Regions from separate parts of the Brevibacillus sp. MCWH genome, predicted to be linked through region 4. Evidence: riboswitches for the same ligand, from Rfam matches in the RefSeq annotation. Region 4 holds a riboswitch; each other region holds the start of a gene.
The links. Region 4 has a riboswitch for S-adenosylmethionine ahead of mtnK (S-methyl-5-thioribose kinase). Riboswitches for the same ligand answer to the same signal wherever they lie in the genome.

Region 1: it holds a riboswitch for S-adenosylmethionine, as region 4 does, so the genes downstream of both, metH (methionine synthase) here and mtnK (S-methyl-5-thioribose kinase) in region 4, are expected to answer to the same signal.
Region 2: it holds a riboswitch for S-adenosylmethionine, as region 4 does, so the genes downstream of both, ETC00_RS02160 (homoserine dehydrogenase) here and mtnK (S-methyl-5-thioribose kinase) in region 4, are expected to answer to the same signal.
Region 3: it holds a riboswitch for S-adenosylmethionine, as region 4 does, so the genes downstream of both, ETC00_RS10445 (sugar ABC transporter substrate-binding protein) here and mtnK (S-methyl-5-thioribose kinase) in region 4, are expected to answer to the same signal.

What each region holds. Positions count from the first base shown of each region.
Region 1 is NZ_SDLF01000013.1:76,685-80,893, reverse strand. It holds gene metH (methionine synthase) at 1-2,226, opposite strand, end outside; SAM riboswitch class I at 2,342-2,440, opposite strand; gene ETC00_RS13075 (YjcZ family sporulation protein) at 2,643-2,750, shown strand; gene ETC00_RS13070 (hypothetical protein) at 2,924-3,403, shown strand; gene argS (arginine--tRNA ligase) at 3,750-4,209, shown strand, end outside.
Region 2 is NZ_SDLF01000002.1:119,969-124,177, forward strand. It holds gene ETC00_RS02155 (glycerol-3-phosphate responsive antiterminator) at 133-681, opposite strand; gene ETC00_RS02160 (homoserine dehydrogenase) at 771-2,096, opposite strand; SAM riboswitch class I at 2,152-2,261, opposite strand; SAM riboswitch class I at 2,347-2,454, opposite strand; gene ETC00_RS02165 (DUF3221 domain-containing protein) at 2,666-3,235, opposite strand; gene pyrE (orotate phosphoribosyltransferase) at 3,444-4,079, opposite strand; gene pyrF (orotidine-5'-phosphate decarboxylase) at 4,105-4,209, opposite strand, start outside.
Region 3 is NZ_SDLF01000009.1:84,674-88,882, forward strand. It holds gene ETC00_RS10435 (iron-containing alcohol dehydrogenase) at 1-648, shown strand, start outside; gene ETC00_RS20855 (hypothetical protein) at 704-835, shown strand; gene ETC00_RS10440 (VOC family protein) at 1,027-1,455, shown strand; SAM riboswitch class I at 1,683-1,801, shown strand; gene ETC00_RS10445 (sugar ABC transporter substrate-binding protein) at 1,910-3,058, shown strand; gene ETC00_RS10450 (sugar ABC transporter ATP-binding protein) at 3,090-4,209, shown strand, end outside.
Region 4 is NZ_SDLF01000017.1:63,988-68,196, forward strand. It holds gene ETC00_RS14725 (RNA polymerase sigma factor) at 1-431, shown strand, start outside; gene ETC00_RS14730 (anti-sigma factor) at 403-1,584, shown strand; SAM riboswitch class I at 1,675-1,817, shown strand; gene mtnK (S-methyl-5-thioribose kinase) at 2,014-3,240, shown strand; gene mtnA (S-methyl-5-thioribose-1-phosphate isomerase) at 3,237-4,209, shown strand, end outside.

The DNA of each region.
Region 1 (4,209 bases), on a different contig from region 4:
CAGGTTGACCACTTCGTACCCGTTGTTGGCGAGGATGATCTCCACCAGGTTCTTGCCGATGTCATGCACGTCCCCTTTTACCGTCGCCAGCAAAATTTTCCCTTTGGTGGCCGTCTCCGTCTTTTCCATGTAAGGTTCCAGGAACGATACGGAGGCCTTCATCACTTCGGCGCTCTGCAGCACTTCCGCGACGATCAGTTGGTTGTCGTTGAACAGCCGGCCTACCTCTTCCATCCCGGCCATCAGCGGACCGTTGATGATTTCTAGCGGCGTGTATTTCTCCAGCGCCAGCTTCAGGTCGTCCATCAGCCCGTCCTTGGAGCCTTCCACCACGTAACGGGCCAGACGCTCTTCCAGCGTGAGCGACGACGCTTCCACGCGTACTTCCTTTTTCTTCTGCCGGTAAAACTCGGTAAAGGCGGCCAGCGTCTCGTCGTTGGTCTCAAACAGGAGCGCCTCTGCCAATCGCCGCTCCTCTTCCGGAATGGAGGCGTAGCGTTCCAGCTTCTCGGTATTGACGATGGCGTAATCAAGTCCGGCCAGAGTCGTATGGTAAAGGAAGACGGCGTTCAGCACCTCCCGTCCGGCCGCCGGCAGCCCGAACGAGACGTTGCTGATGCCGAGAATCGTCTTGCACTCCGGCATCGCCTCCTTGATCAGGCGGAGGCCTTCCACCGTCTCGCGGGCGGAGCCGATGTACTGCTCGTCGCCGGTGCCCACCGGAAAGACCAGCGGATCGAAAATGATGTCGCGCGGGTTGACCCCGAATCGATTGACCAGCAGATCGTAGGCGCGTTTGGCCACTTCCAGCTTCCGTTCCCGGGTGACTGCCATGCCGGTCTCGTCGATCGTGCCGACGACGACAGCCGCGCCGTACTTGTGAATCAACGGCGCCACCTGTTCAAACCGCTCCAGCCCGTCTTCCAGGTTGATCGAGTTGAGAATCGCCTTGCCCTGCGAGTACCGCAGTCCAAGTTCCATGACGCGCACGTCGGTGGAGTCGATCATCAGCGGCGCTTTCACTTTTTTGATGACAAACTGCAGGAACTTCTCCATGTCCCCGTACTCATCCCGGTCCGGGTCGGCGAGACAGATGTCAATGATCTGTGCCCCCCGCTTTACCTGGGCGCGGGCGATGTCGGACGCTTCCTCGTACTTCCCGGCCGCGATCAGGTCGCGGAATTTTTTCGACCCAATCACGTTGCTCCTCTCTCCGACAAGCAGCGGCCGATTGTCTGCTTCCGCGTAGACGACCTCGATCCCCGACACGGCGCTGACCGGCTGTCCGGCCGGGACACGGGGCTTGCAGTCCTTCAATGCTTCCGCCAGCGCGCGGATATGCTCCGGCGTCGTGCCGCAGCATCCTCCGGCGACGTTGAGCCAGCCCTGCTCGGCAAACGCCCGCATCTTGGCAGCCAGTCCGTGCGGCGTCTCGTGGTAATGGCCGTTTTCATCCGGCAGGCCGGCGTTGGGATAACAGCTCACCCCGCACTGGGCCAAATTCGCCAGCGTGCGCAGATGGTCACGCATGAACTCCGGCCCGGTGGCGCAGTTCAGACCAATGGTAATCGGCTTCAGATGCTCCAACGAGACGTAAAACGCTTCGATGGTTTGCCCGGCCAGGGTCGTGCCCATCGGCTCAATCGTGCCGGAGATCATCACCGGCACTTCCCTGCCCAGCTCCGCGAACGCCCGGCGAATGCCGATGCCGCCGGCCTTGACGTTTAAGGTGTCCTGCGAGGTCTCCAAAAGCAGCGCGTCCACGCCGCCGATCAGCAGCCCTTTCGCCTGCCGGTAGTACGCTTCCACCAGCTCTTCAAAGGTGACGCCTCCCGTCAGAGACAGCGTCTTGGTCGTCGGCCCCATCGAGCCGGCGACGTAACGCGGCCACTCCTGGGTGGAATAGGCGTCAGCCGCTTCCCGTGCTAGCCGGGCTGCAGCGATGTTGATCTCCAGATCTTTGTCTGCCACGTCGTACTCGGCCAGGACGATCGAGGTGGCACCAAACGTGTTGGTCTCCACGATGTCCGCACCCGCCTCCAGGTATTTTTCATGAATGGAGCGGATCACGTCAGGACGGGTGAGATTGAGCAGCTCGTTACAGCCTTCGTAGGCATCACCGCCAAAATCATCAGCAGTCAGGCTGGCCTGTTGCAGCATCGTCCCCATCGCACCGTCCAGAATCAGAATTTTCCGGTAAAGCTGTTCACGAAGACTTATTTTCATGGGGCAAACTCCTTTTCTTCCAAACTCACACGCATTGGTCCGTGTACAATAAAAAATCCTCTTCTGTGTGCAACAAGAAGAGGATTTGTCCGCGAAACATACACGCATGACCATCCTCTTATCTTTCAAAGCACACGCTTTGCTGGAATTGGCACCTGGTAATCCGGTTGCCGAGGCTTCATTGGGCCAGTCCCTCAACCTCTCTGGATAAGAGTCGTCACTGTCTGTTATGCAGTTTTGTCAAACGGTAACGATGTTTGAATGTATCTTAACACCCCCTTTTCCTCGCGTCAATGTAGAATTTGTCTATTTTCTCCAGACTGCCCCCGCCCATTTTTTGCGAGCTGGTCATTCGCCCACAACAACCGGCACATTCGTGTATAGACTAAAGCATACGGAAAGGAGGGGAAACAACAATGAGTACTTCCTACTGCGGTTCCGGCTTTTTCGGTGACACGTTCGCAATTGTGCTCGTTCTGTTTATCCTGTTGGTCATCGTCGGGTGTTCGAACGACTGCAACTAAACGAGTGCGTACATCAACAAGGAGCCTAGCTAAACCTAGGCTCTTTTTTCGCTGGACAACCCTGTCCGCCTGCCGTTCCCTGCGGGACGTTTGCGCCTGATGCTGGTTCGTTGTCAGCCGCTGTCCGTTTTTGCTATGATGAAAAGCGATTCCGTACAAAGGAGCGAACCACTGTGGATCAATTGGTACCCTGTAACCGACAGGAATTCCTCTCTCGCCTGGAGACGGTGAAAGAGTTGGAGCACACGGATTTTGAGACATATTCAATCGTCAAGAATCAAGCGACGGGGCAGCACTACCTGCGTTATTCATTTACGCATGTCAACCTGTTTGAAGGAGGCAGGCGGGACGAATACGACCACTTCCTCCCGCTGGAATCGGACGACGTGCTGGGCATTCTGTTTGGCGACCAGCCCTATCGCTTTCCCGATCACTGGCGCTCTCCCTATCTGCGCAGCGGGACGGATGAGCGGCTGATGCCGTTTGATCCCAGTGAAAACCACGATCTTAAGGAAGCTGCCGAAGCAGAACGATCGCTTCTCACCAAGCTGGCCGAGTACAAGCGGCAGTGGCAGTCGGCCGACGACAAGGAACGGCTGACGCGGGACCTGTTCCACGATTTGGACGATTTGCTGAAAAAACCGGAAGAGTGAGTTGCATCCCGCAGGAGATGCCGCTATAATGCTAGAAGAATATCGTTGTCGCTGAAGAGGAGAGTACTCCGTCAGAAAGCAGAAGCGAGCCGGGGACGGTGGGAGCCCGGTGCAAACTGACGCGGGGAAGCGCACCTCGGAGACGCGTCCTGAAGGTCCGGACAGCCGGATTGCGTAGGGCACGCCGGGTCTGCCCGTTACCGCAGGCAAAGCGGCTTTCGCCTTTTCCCGTGCGGGAGGCGAGAGCAACAAGAGTGGCACCGCGGGAGTACAACCTCTCGTCTCTTCCCTGATGAGACGCAGAGGTTTTTCTATTTTTTAGATTCCAGACCGAAAGGAGAATTCGATGAGCTATAAGCATCAAGCGGCCAGCATCATTGCCGCAGCACTCACCCGCCTCGGCGCGGACCAATTTACCGCCGAAACCGTATACGACATGCTGGAAACGCCACCCAATCCCAGCATGGGGGATATCGCCTTCCCCTGCTTCCAACTGGCCAAGGCGCTTCGCAAAGCGCCGCCGCTGATCGCCTCCGAACTGGCCGGCGAGGTTAGCGGTACGCCGATCCGCGAAGTCAAGGCGGTCGGTCCGTACCTCAACCTGTTCCTCGATCAGCAAAGCGTCGCCCGCGACGTAATCGGCACGATCCTGACGCAGGGCAGCGCATACGGCAGCCGCGACATCGGTAAAGGGCGCAATGTGCCGATTGACCTCTCCTCCCCCAATATCGCCAAGCCGTTCTCCATGGGCCACCTGCGCTCCACCGTAATCGGCAACGCGATCGCCAACATCTTGGAAAAACACG
Region 2 (4,209 bases), on a different contig from region 4:
CCTATTTATCCACGGTTTAAGTCCACAGGAACTTAAACACAGGGAATATATAGGTGGATCTCCTGATCTCATCCGACATATGAACTTCTGTAATCAATCTTATGCGGTCGTGAAAGCGTTGTCAATCATTTTTTACAGCTGTTTCCACAAGTTTCGATCGGAGGTGGTGACGGCGATGGCTCCTGCCGCCAGAGCGCTCTCGATCTCCTCCCGGGTGCGGATAAACCCGCCTACGATGATCGGAATTTGAATCTGTTCGCGAATTTCCGTAATAATGTGCGGCATGACCCCCGGAAGGACTTCGACGAAATCGGGTTTTGTCTGCTCAAGGATTTTGTAGCTCGTCTCCAGCGCGCCGGAGTCCAGCAGAAACAGGCGCTGCACCGTGACCAAGCCCTTCTTTTTGGCGGTCGTGATCACCTGCGAACGGGTGGAAATGACGCCGGCCGGCTTGATCTCCTGACAAAGAAACAGTGCGCCGTGCTCGTCGTTTTTCAATCCCTGCACCAGATCGGCATGCAGCCACAGCTTTTTTCCGTGCCGGCGTGCCAGGTCGGCGATGCTTTTCAGTTGGCAGATATGGCTCTCCAGCAAAATGATCGTCTCGTACCGGCTTTCCAGGACGCGTTCAAATTCTTTCATTTGGCGAATGGCCGGCAAGATGGTTTGCGAACCCAGCATGACTTGTCCTCATCCCCTTGAAGAAGAAGTGCTCCGCTTCAATCATGCCAAAAAAACCCGGCGAATGCGATGGGGAGTTGGATGCTAGTTTACAGCCCCGCACTCCCGCCGTCGGCATCTTGATCATCGGCCGCCTCCAGCACGGGGTACAGCCGCGCTTCGAGGCCGAAATCCCGTTCCAAAAGCCCAACGTGCTCCTCCTGCAGTCCGGCAGCGAGCAGGCCCACACGCAGGACGCTGCCCGAATCGTACTGGACGGTCATCCTGCGGACGGAGACACCCGCCCGTTCGAGAAACAGCAGTACCTGCTCCGGCGTCACGCCAGCCGCTGTCCCTGCCAGGCAGCAGAAGTCGAGGCCGGATGAGAGGCGGCTGGACGGGACCGCCTCCGGCCGTTCACGCCAAGCGGGATGAGGCGCAAACGGTTGGGTCAGCAAGTAGGCCAGATCTTCCACAACCGCGCTGGCAGTCGGCAATTCGCCCGCCCCTTTGCCGGTGAACAAAAGGTCGCCGACGAGACTGCCTTCCACCTGTACGGCATTGTACGCATCCTGGATGCGCGCCAGCGGATGCTCCAGCGGCACCAGCGTCGGCCGCACGGACAGGTGCAGGCCGCCGTTTCCCTGGTGGGCTTGCGCCAGCAGTTTGATCCGATACCCCAGTTCCTTCACCAGCCGGATGTGGCTCTGCGAGACTTCAACAATCCCCTGCCGCTCAATGGCTGACAGGGGCAGCGACTCCCCGAACACGAGCTGTGCCAGAATGTACAGCTTGTACAAGGCGTCCCAGCCTTCCACGTCGGAGCTCGGGTCTGCCTCCGCATACCCCAGTTCCTGTGCCCGCTTCAACACATCGTCGTAGGGAAGCTGGGCCTCCTCCATCTGCGACAGGATAAAGTTGGTCGTCCCGTTGAGGATGCCGCACACCTTTGTAATATCGTTGGTTCTGAGGAATTGACGGAGCACCCCAAGGATGGGAATTCCCCCCGCGACGCTGGCTTCATAGGCGAGATGGACGCCGTGCCGGTTGGCCAGTTCCACCAGCTCCGCGCCGCGTTTGGCCAGCAGCTCCTTGTTGGCCGTCACCACATGACAGCCCTTCTCGATCAGCGACCGTACGTAGTCGTAGGTCGGTTCCACGCCGCCCATCACTTCCACGACGATGTCTACGTCGCTTTCCATTACGTCGGCAAACCGTGTCGTCAACAGCGATGGCTCCACCTGCACGGCCCTCTGCTTCCGCGAGTCGCGCACCAGCGCCTTGACGATTTCGATGCGCTTGCCCAACCGGGCCGACAGCTTCTCCTGCTTCGAACGGATTGTCTTGACCACCCCGCCGCCTACCGTTCCCAATCCCAATAAGCCTACTTTTACCACACTCATGTTTTTCCACCCCGTTTTTTGTTTGTACAACATGAAAAAGCCTTCTTCGGATTCGAAGAAGGCTGGTGTGCATTGTGCTCGAGCCTTCTTCTCATCTCTCAAGACACGCGTGTCTTGCAGGAATTGGCACCTGGTCACGCACCGCGTGACGGTTGCCGGGCTTCATCGGGCCAGTCCCTCCACCTCTCTGGATAAGAAGAAGTCCTATGAAATTTTGAAACAGAAAAATAAAAAAACCTTCTCCGACAAGAAGAAGGTCTGCGTCCATATCAATCAAACCCGCTTCTTATCTGTCAAGACACCTGTCTTGCAGGAATTGGCACCTGGTCACGCACCGCGTGACGGTTGCCGGGCTTCATTGGGCCAGTCCCTCCGCCGCTCTGGATAAGAACAGTGTTTAACTCTTGGGTATCATTGTAAAGAATCACAGGTTGTTCGTCAACAAAAATCTGGCAGACCGGCATTTCGCCCGTCGTAAGCCGCTGCAAGTTGACATACATACGAAAAAGGATGGAGTCGTCAGATCGGCCATCCTTTTTCTTGACCAGCAAGGCACTGGCACCTGTCGAACCAACGGAAAAGGCGCTTTCGCCAATACCGGGTTATTTGATTCGCTTTACTTCACCCGTTTCTGCATGAACACTTATCTCGTGCTTCTGTCCTGCATTGAAAGTAAAAACGCGAACGATCCATTCTGATTCGGTGCTCACTGCATCCTGTACAATGAATATATCAGCTTTGTCAGAAAGACTCTTTACAAAGTTTAGCGCCATTTGAATGGCTTTCTTTTGCAGCATGGGATAATGTGGATGTTGTACATCATCTGCAACGACAAGTTTGCTCAAATCCGTTTTCGCAGGATACGATTCCAATGAAGGGGAAGCCGCCCATGTTTCTACTTCCGCTCCGACCTCTATGTCTGTAAGCAAAACCTTGTTATTCTTGCGATCAAGCAGAATGGCATCGTCGTTTACGAAATACCATTCGGCGTCATAGTCGCCATCTCTTGCTGTTTTGTCACTTTCAGCAACCAGCAGTGCTTTTTTCTCATAGTTTGTCTCGATGACGTATCCTGTCAAACCTTTGCGTTCGTTTTTGGGTTTCTCATCCGAGCATCCTGCTGTGAGAAGCAGAAACGCAAACAAGGTTATGTACAGTAATGGTCTGTTCATGATCCCTCCATTACGTTCAAATGTAAAAGAGCATCCACGATTTTTACCCACCGGTTATGAAGTATTATAATGTAAAAAACATGAAAATAAATTACATTTTGGTAACGAACAAAACAAAAAACGCCCCGAAACAGGGCGTTGGTAAAGTACAGTCGATTGAGGTACAAAATTTTTTTATCCAATCCGTTTGGACATGCGTCATGACCGGTTACGCATAAAAGCTGCGAGGGGCTTTGCGCCAGTCGGCCAACAGGCTTTCCTGCTCTGCCGTGATGACGCCGCGCTCGCGTGCCGTCTCGAGCAGTGCAGTGTAGTGGGAAAGCGTCGCGACCGGGATGCCTTCCTCCCTAAAGAGGGCTTCCGCTTCTGGAAACTGGTAGCTGAAGATCGCTGCCACGCCGAGCACGTCGCCTCCCTCCGCCTGGACGGCCTTTGCCGCTTTGAGCGAGCTGCCGCCGGTGGAGATCAGATCCTCGATGACCACCACTTTCTGACCTGCGGCCAGCGCGCCTTCCAGTTGATTCTGCCGCCCGTGCCCCTTTGCCTTGTCGCGCACGTAGATCATCGGCAGGTCCAGCAGTTCTGCCACCCAGGCAGCGTGCGGGATGCCTGCCGTCGCCGTGCCGGCGATCACTTCCACCTGCGGAAAATGTTCGCGGATCACCTCGGCAAACGCCTGGGCAATCCGGCGGCGGACCGGCGGATGAGACATCGTGAGCCGGTTGTCGCAGTAGATCGGCGACTTGATGCCGGATGTCCAGGTATACGGCTGGTCCGGGCGCAGGTGAACGGCGCCGATCTCCAGCAGGTGTCCCGCTATTTCTTTGGCTGTCGTGGTATTCATCCTATCCTCTTCCCTTCGCGTACGTTTAGAGGCATGCCGCCTGAACGGCGTTAACGATCCGCTCCCAGGCGGCGGCAGGATCGGGCGAAGCCGTAACCGCCCGGCCGATTACGATGTAGTCGCTCCCCAA
Region 3 (4,209 bases), on a different contig from region 4:
CCGGAACTAACGGTGACGGTGCCTCCATCCGTCACGGCCGCGACGGGGATGGACGCGTTTGTTCATGCGGTGGAGTCCTATACGGCGATTCGGGCAAATGAACTGACGGACGCGATTGCCCTGCACGCGATCAAACTGGTTTCCCGTTCCCTTCGCCAAGCCGTGTATCAGGGACATGACCTCAAAGCGCGCGAAGACATGGCGATGGGAAGTCTGCTCGCCGGCATTTCGCTGGGCAATGCCGGGGTAGGAGCCGTCCATGCGCTGGCCTATCCGCTGGGAGGCAAATTCAAGGTGCCCCACGGGGTGGCAAACTCCTTGCTGCTCCCCTACGTCATGAAGTACAATGTAGTTTCGAATATTCCCAAATTTGCGGAAGTGGCCAGGGCGATGGGAGAAAACGTAGACGGGCTGTCGCTTCGCGATGCAGCATTTCAGGCGGTCCACGCCATCGCCAAACTGTCTTGCGACGTGGGCATTCCCGCCAGCATCAGAGATGTTGGCGTGACAGAAGAAGACATTCCGGCCTTGGCAGCAGAAGCAAGCAAAATCGACAGACTGCTGAACAATAATCCACGCTGGCTGACGGCTGCGGACATCGAAACCATTTACCGTGAATCGTTCGCCGGCAAACTGTTTTTGGAATAATTTGTTTCCCGACCTCAGCACCGACTCGGCCTCTCTCGGTATGATGCGCCGTTTGGTGGACGAAGGCAAATACGGCCAGAAAAACGGACACGGTTTTTATCAATGGACAAAGGAATTTTTGCAGAAGAAGAACGACGAGCGGGAAGCAGAACTGATTTATTTGCTGAAAAAAGAGTGGGGGATCTAGCAAAATCTCGCTTGTTTCAAGCCATGCTTCATTTTCCTTCCTGTGAACAACACGATCATTGACACTGGATTCGTTTTCAAATCAGAGAATCGGAAATAATAGAGAGTATGGCTTGCTTTAATACGTGTCAATCTGTGGCCCGTACGGATTTTTGCGGCGGGCAGAATGAAAATCCAAGGAGCTGATTCCTGATGACACTGCGCTTGATCCCCTATCTGATCATGGACGGAAATGCCAAGGAAGCCATTCACTTTTACGAACAAGCACTGGATGCCAAAATCCTGTTTTACCAAACGTTTGGCGAGATGCCGGAAAACCCGGAATTTCCCCTGCCGGAAGAGGCAAAGGACCGCGTGTCGCATGCCATGATAAGGGTCGGCGAGTCGGACCTCATGTTTTCCGATACGTCTCCGGGCCAACCCCATCAGAGCGGCAGTCAAATCACCATCTGTATCTCGACGGACGACAAGGAAAAAGCGACACGAATCTATGAAGCCTTGAAGCAGGACGGTCAGGTGAACATGCCGCTGCAAGAGACGTTCTTTAGCCCGGCCTATGGGATTGTAACGGACAAGTTTGGCGTGACCTTCCAAATCAACACGGAGGGGAAACAACAGTAACGAAAACAGCTCTGCTCGCGTTGATTGCAGCAGAGCCGTTTTCCTTGGCGTTTTACGCCTGCCCAACCTTCGCTGTTCGTCGATTGAAAACTGTCAGCGGAAGATGCTGACAGTTGTGAATTTTTTGGAGAAGCGATCGAAAAACGGGATTGACGGCACATCCCGCTTCGATGTATGATGTCATCAATATTAAAAAGCATAGTGGAAAACTTGGAATTACACATGCCTTCTTATCCAGAGCAGGCTGAGGGACTGGCCCGATGACGCCCGGCAACCGACTGCCAAGAGCATGCTGCTCTTGCGGCACGGTGCTAACTCCTGCAGGAATTTTCCTGAGAGATGAGAGGTGAGCGAGCAAACCGCGCCTCTTTTCTCAAGGAAAAGAGGCGTTTGTTTTTTCGGTTTTTCCGTCCATGTCATTATTTTTTACGCACTCATGAGGGGGATGTACCAAATGAAAACGATCAACAAATGGATGACTGTCAGTCTCGTCGCGGCTCTTTTGCTGACGGCCTGCACCAATGAACAGCCGCCGGCGCCGTCTGCACAATCTGCCGCGCCATCGTCGTCACAGCCGGCGGACGCGCCGCAGCAGCCAGGCGCATCACCGGCGGCGGCAACTCAGGCAGCTATTCCGGCGGCAGTGGACAAACCGTTGAAAATCGCTCTGGTCAGCGAGTTTTCCATCGGGACGTTTTCTGCCCAGTACCTGCAAGGAGTCAAAGAGCAGGTGAGCAAATTCGGCGGCGAGCTGGTCGTCTACAACGCGGACGGCGATTTGGGCAAAATGGCGGCCCACCTGGACACCGCGATCAACCAAAAAGTGGACGGCATCCTGATCAACCACGGCCGTGCGGAAGCGCTGCAGCCGGGGGTGGAGCGGGCGGTCAAGGCGGGGATTCCCGTCGTCGCGTTTGACAACGACCTGGACCAGGTGGAAGGCGTCACTGTAATTGACCAGGACGACTACAGCCTGGCCTGGCAGGGGCTGAAAAATCTGGCCCAATCCATCGACGGGAAAGGCAACATCGTCTACATCTGGGTGGGCGGTTTTGCGCCGATGGAAAAGCGCAACCGCGTCTACGAGATTTTTCTCAAGCGCTACCCCAACATCAAGGAGATCGCCCGCTTCGGTTCGGCCACGCCGAATACGGCGCTGGACACCCAGGCGCAGATGGATGCAATCCTGAAAAAGTTCCCCAACAAAGGCGACATTGCAGCCGTATGGGCGCCGTGGGACGAATTTGCCAAAGGGGCCACACGGGCGATCAAGGCGGCGGGACGGACGGAGATCAAGGTGTTCGGCATCGACCTGTCCGACGAGGACTTGCAGCTCATCCAGGAGCCGAACAGCCCGTGGAAAGCGTCGGCGGCGACTGATCCGGCGGACATCGGACGGGTGCAGAGCCGCTTCCTCTACCAAAAGATCGCCGGCGAACACACGCCCAAGTACTTCTCGCTCGATCCGCATCTGGTCAGCCAGGACAAACTGCCGGACCAACCGGTCAACATGTCCGACCTGACGCAATACGTGAGCGGATGGGGTCGAAGCGACGCCGCCATCTCGCCGTGGATGGCTGCGCTGGAGGCAAAGCACAAGTGACCGAAACGGACAGATCAGGGAGGGATGCGAGATGACGGCCTCTGTTTTGGAAATGAAGGGGATCGTCAAGCAGTACGGCGGGGTGTACGCCCTGCGCGGGGTGGATTTCACCGTACGCGGCGGGGAGGTGCACGCCATCCTCGGAGCCAATGGAGCGGGCAAAAGCACGCTGATGAAAATTCTCTCCGGCGCAGAGCAGGCGACGGCCGGCAGCATTCTGATCGACGGCCGTGAGCTGGCCGTCAGCGGACCGCGGGATGCCAAGCGGGCCGGTATCCACCTCGTGCAGCAGGAAGTGGACACGGGGCTGATTCCCTCCCTGAGCGTCGCGGAAAACATACTTCTGGACCATACTGTCTCCGCCGGCGCCTGGTGGCATTCGCCGAAGCGTACGGTGGAGCGGGCCCAACAGATACTCAGCCGGTGCGGTTTTTCCCTGCCGCTGAAGGCAAAGGCGGAGGAGCTGACGCTGGCGGAGAAACAGTTGGTGCTGCTGGCCCGGGCTGTGGCCCAGGATGTCCGCTTCGTCATCTTTGACGAGCCGACCGCGCCGCTCAGCCTGACGGAAGCGGCGGCGCTGTTTGAGCTGATTGCCAGCTTGAAGGCGGCAGGGCTGGGGATTGTCTACATCTCCCACCGGCTGCCGGAGGTGTTTGCCATCGCTGATCGCATCACTGTGCTGCGGGACGGCAGCCGGGTGTGGGAAAAGCGGACGGAACAGACCAGTCCGGAAGAGGCGGTGGCGGCGATGCTGGGCCGCCGCGAAGCCAATCAGGCAGACGAGAGATGCAGACGGGCAGGCGAGGTGTTGCTGGAAGCGAGAGAGCTGCGGATCGGCCACAAGGTGAAGCGGTTTGACGTTCAGCTGCGGCAGGGGGAGATCGTCGCGGTGGTGGGACTGGTGGGCGCCGGCAAGACGGAGGTGTCCCGTGCCCTGTTCGGCGCCGACCGGCTGGACGGCGGCGAGATCCGGCTGAGAGGGAAGACTCTGCGCCTCCGCCATCCTGGTGAGGCGATTCAAAACGGCATCGCGCTGATTCCCGAAGAGCGGCGGCTGCAGGGCATCCTGGTGGAGGAGCCGGTGAAGCACAACCTGACACTGGCCCACCTGAAGGCGTTTACGCGCGGAGGCTTTCTCTCGGACAAGGCGG
Region 4 (4,209 bases):
TGCAGGCGGAAGACCTGACGCAGGAGACCTTTTTTCGGGCGTATCAATACCTGGATGACTATCGTGGGGAAAAGGTGCGCCCCTGGCTGTACAAGGCGGCCTACCACACGTTTGTGGACTGGCATCGGAGGCGGAAGAAGCGTCCGTGGCGATTGGTGGAGAAGATTCCGGAACAGCCGGACGGGGCGGCGGCGGACCCGGTGCGGACGCTGCTGAGCCAAGAGGCGTGGTCATCGCTGCGGACGTGCCTGGACCGGCTGCCGGAGAAGCAAAAACAGGTGATCCTGCTGCAGTACGAACAGCTCAGCTACGCGGAAATCGCCGAGGTGCTGGGCATCGACACGGGGGACGTAAAGCGCTCATTGTTTCGCGGGCGGCAAAAATTACGCAGAATGTGGAGGGATGAACTTGACGACGGACAAGGCAAATGAGGATCGGGAACGGGAACTGCTGGCATATCTGCGCGGTGAAATGACGAAGGAAGAAGCTGCCTCTTTCCGTGCGAGGATTGCAGCGGACGAACTGTATGCGGAACGCTTGGAGGAGCTTTTGCTGGGCAGCGGCGGAGAGGAGGAGAGAGAAACGGACGTGCTGTCCGAAGAGACGCAGCGCGCCATCCTCCGCCGCAGCAAATGGCGCCACAGGCTCGGCAACGCGGCTTACACGGTGGCCATCTCGCTTCTCGTCGGGGCCGTCCTGATGTTCACCAACGGGTGGATCGGCTGGTATTTGTACGAGGACGCCTACCGGGTGGCCCGGGACATGGTGCACTTTACCCAGCCGGGGCTCACGGTGGGCAGCAGCGGTTCGCAAATCGGATTTTTGTACGGGGAGATAACCATGGAACTGCGTGAACAGGTGGGGAGAGACGATCAGAACGCCGGAACCTTTTCGATCAGCAACGTCTTCTCGATCATTTCCGCGAAGCCGGCATGGACCGACGGTTTGCGGAAAGAGCGGCTCTTTTTTCTCTTTCCGTTGTCAGCGGACGATCGGGAAGAAAGCGCCATCCGCAGAAATCCTGCCTGGAACACGCTGGAAAAGCTGCCGGAGGGAACGGTGGCGCAGCTCGCCGTCTCGTTTGACCGGCTGCTGACCCATGATGAGTACTACGCCCTTTTTTCCGGCTACGATTTGGATACCACCTGGTTCGCCGTGGACACGGGGCAGGAGCGAAACCATCCGGACGCGGCGGAAGGCAGTCTGCTGCTGTCGGCCGGTGACGTGTGGGGATACGCGGAAAGAGAACTCGATTACGGCGAAGCACCGATTCAGGCACATGGCGAAGGTGAGCGGCGCGCCCGGGCGTACCTGGCGGAAATGGAGTATCTCGCGGGACAGGAACGGCTGACGAACGCCATTGGCGAGCGGCTTGTGACCGCCCGAAACCGGCTGCGCATCGAGGAACGCTGCCGCTACCTGCAGCAGAACGGTGTGCGCCTCTACGGGGCGGTCGTGACGGGCCCTGTCAAGGAACTGCTAAAGCTGCGGCAGGAGCCGTCGATCACGGCTGCCTTCGTGGGCCGGATCGACTGGTGGAACTGGGACCGGCCGAGTGCTTCGGGCCAGCGAACCAGTCCGTGAAGACTGGACAATTCGCCCAAAAAAGGGTGTTGACAGCGAGAAGACGGGGTTGTATGATTCAAACAAACGTCAAAACCGCATACGTTGGATACCTTATCCAGAGAAGGTGGAGGGACTGGCCCGATGAAACCCGGCAACCGACATGACGCTGTTCGAGCGATTCTGGCGACAGACGTGCAGCGCATGCACGGTGCTAATTCCTGCAGAAACAAAAGTATTCTGGAAGATAAGGGGGAGACGACACGCAGACGCGTATGAACAGACCTCTTTTCTTCGGGAAAAGAGGTTTTTTGTATGTGCGGAATGCTCCGGCTGGAGGCGGCAGCAGCACACACGCCGCCCGGCGGCCGCCAACATAGACAAAGCGAAAGTGCAAAGACAAGTGAATGTGAAGACAAGAGAATCTGTCAAAGGAGAGGGGATTGGACCATGGCGTATCGCGCATTGAGCGAACAAGAAGCAGTGCAGTACGTAAAACAACTGCCGGACCTGTTTGCGCCGGAAGCGGAACTGACCAGCCGGGAGATTGGTGACGGCAATCTCAACCTGGTATTCCACATCAGGGAGGAAGCGACGGGCAAAAGCGTCGTCGTCAAGCAGGCACTGCCCTACGCCCGCGTAGTGGGTGAATCCTGGCCGCTCACGCTGGACCGCGCCCGAATCGAAAGCGAGGCGTTGCGCATCCAGCACAAATACGTGCCGGATCTCGTGCCGAAGGTGTATCACTACGACGAGGAGCTGGCCCTGACCGTGATGGAAGACGTCAGCGACCACGTGATTATGCGAAAAGGCTTGATCGAGGGCAACCGCTACCCGCTGTTCGCCAAACAGATCGGCCGCTTTCTCGCCCATACGCTGTTTTACACGTCCGACTTGGGGGCGCATCCCTACGACAAAAAAGCGCTTGTCGGAAGATTCATAAATCCGGAATTGTGCAAAATCACGGAAGACCTCGTCTTTACCGATCCTTACGAAGACGCGCCGACCAACAATTTCAACCCGCTGATCAAGCGGGAGGTGGAGGCGATCTGGAACAACAAGCAGCTGAAGCTGGAAATTGCGCAGCTCAAGTACGATTTTCTCACCCGGGCGGAGGCGCTGATACACGGCGACCTGCATACCGGCAGCATCTTTGTATCGCCGACGTCGGTCAAGGTAATCGACCCTGAATTTGCCTACTACGGCCCGATCGGCTTCGACATTGGCGCGGTGATCGCCAACCTGCTGCTGAACTACGCGGGCCAGCACGGTCTGCAGCCGGACGCAGGAAAGCGGGGGGATTATCGAGAATATCTGTTGGCAACGGTGGAAGACGTTTGGAACGAGTTTGTCTCCCAGTTCGTCCAGCTCTGGCACAAACAGGCGAAAGAGCGGAGCGCCCACACCGAAGGCTTCTGGCAGGGCTACGTGCAGCGGCTGATCCGCGACGCAGCAGGCTTTGCCGGCTGTAAAATCCTGCGCCGCGTCATCGGACTGGCGGGCGTCGCCGACCTGAACAGCATCGCCGATGACCAGACCCGCGCGGAAGCAGAACGGCTGGCGCTGGCGATTGGCCAGGCGCTGATTCTGGAGCGGAACAAGGTGGAAGTATCGACAGACATCACAGATATCGTTCGGACGGTTACCGCACGATACTACCAGGAGGCTGTAGTATGACAACGACCAGCACGCCATTTGCGCCGGTCAAGTGGCAGGATGACGCGCTCGTCCTGCTGGACCAGACCCGGCTGCCCGTTGAAACGACATACCTGACACTGACGACTGCACAAGAAGTGTGGGCGGCCATCCGCCATCTGCAGGTACGCGGGGCACCGGCCATCGGCATGGCGGCCGCCTACGGTTTGTACCTCGGCATCCGCAACAGCGACGCCAACGATTTCGATACGTTTTGGCAACACCTGAGCGAACAGGCTGACTACCTCGGCACCTCTCGCCCGACGGCAGTCAACCTGTTCTGGGCCCTGGACAGGATCAAAGCACGCGTGCAGCGCGAGTCCGGCAAACCGGTGGCAGAGCTGAAGGCAGCAGTCCTGAATGAAGCCCTGTCCATCCAGCGGGAAGACGCGGAAGTGTGCCGCCGGATCGGAGAGCATCTGCTCACCCTGCTGAAAGACGGCATGGGCATCCTGACGCACTGCAATCCGGGGGCGCTCGCGACAGCAGCCTACGGCACGGCGACGGCCCCGCTCTACCTCGCCAAGGAGCGCGGCTGGAACCTGAAAGTGTACGCTGACGAGACTCGGCCTGTGCTGCAGGGGGCGCGCCTCACCGCCTACGAGCTGCAGCAGGCGGGCATCGACGTCACGCTGATTTGTGACAACATGGCGGCGATGGTGATGGCCCAGGGCAAGGTGCAGGCAGTCATCGTCGGCACGGACCGCGTGGCTGCCAACGGTGACGTCGCCAACAAGATCGGGACCTACGGTGTTGCCGTTCTGGCACACGCGCACGGCATACCGTTTTACGTGGCGGCCCCGCTGTCTTCTATCGATCTCGACACGCCGACGGGCGCAGACATTCCGATCGAGGAGCGGCCGGCGGAGGAGATTACACATGGACTGGGCAAACAGGTGGCGCCGGACGGCATCAAGGTGTACAATCCTGCGTTTGACGTCACTCCGGCCC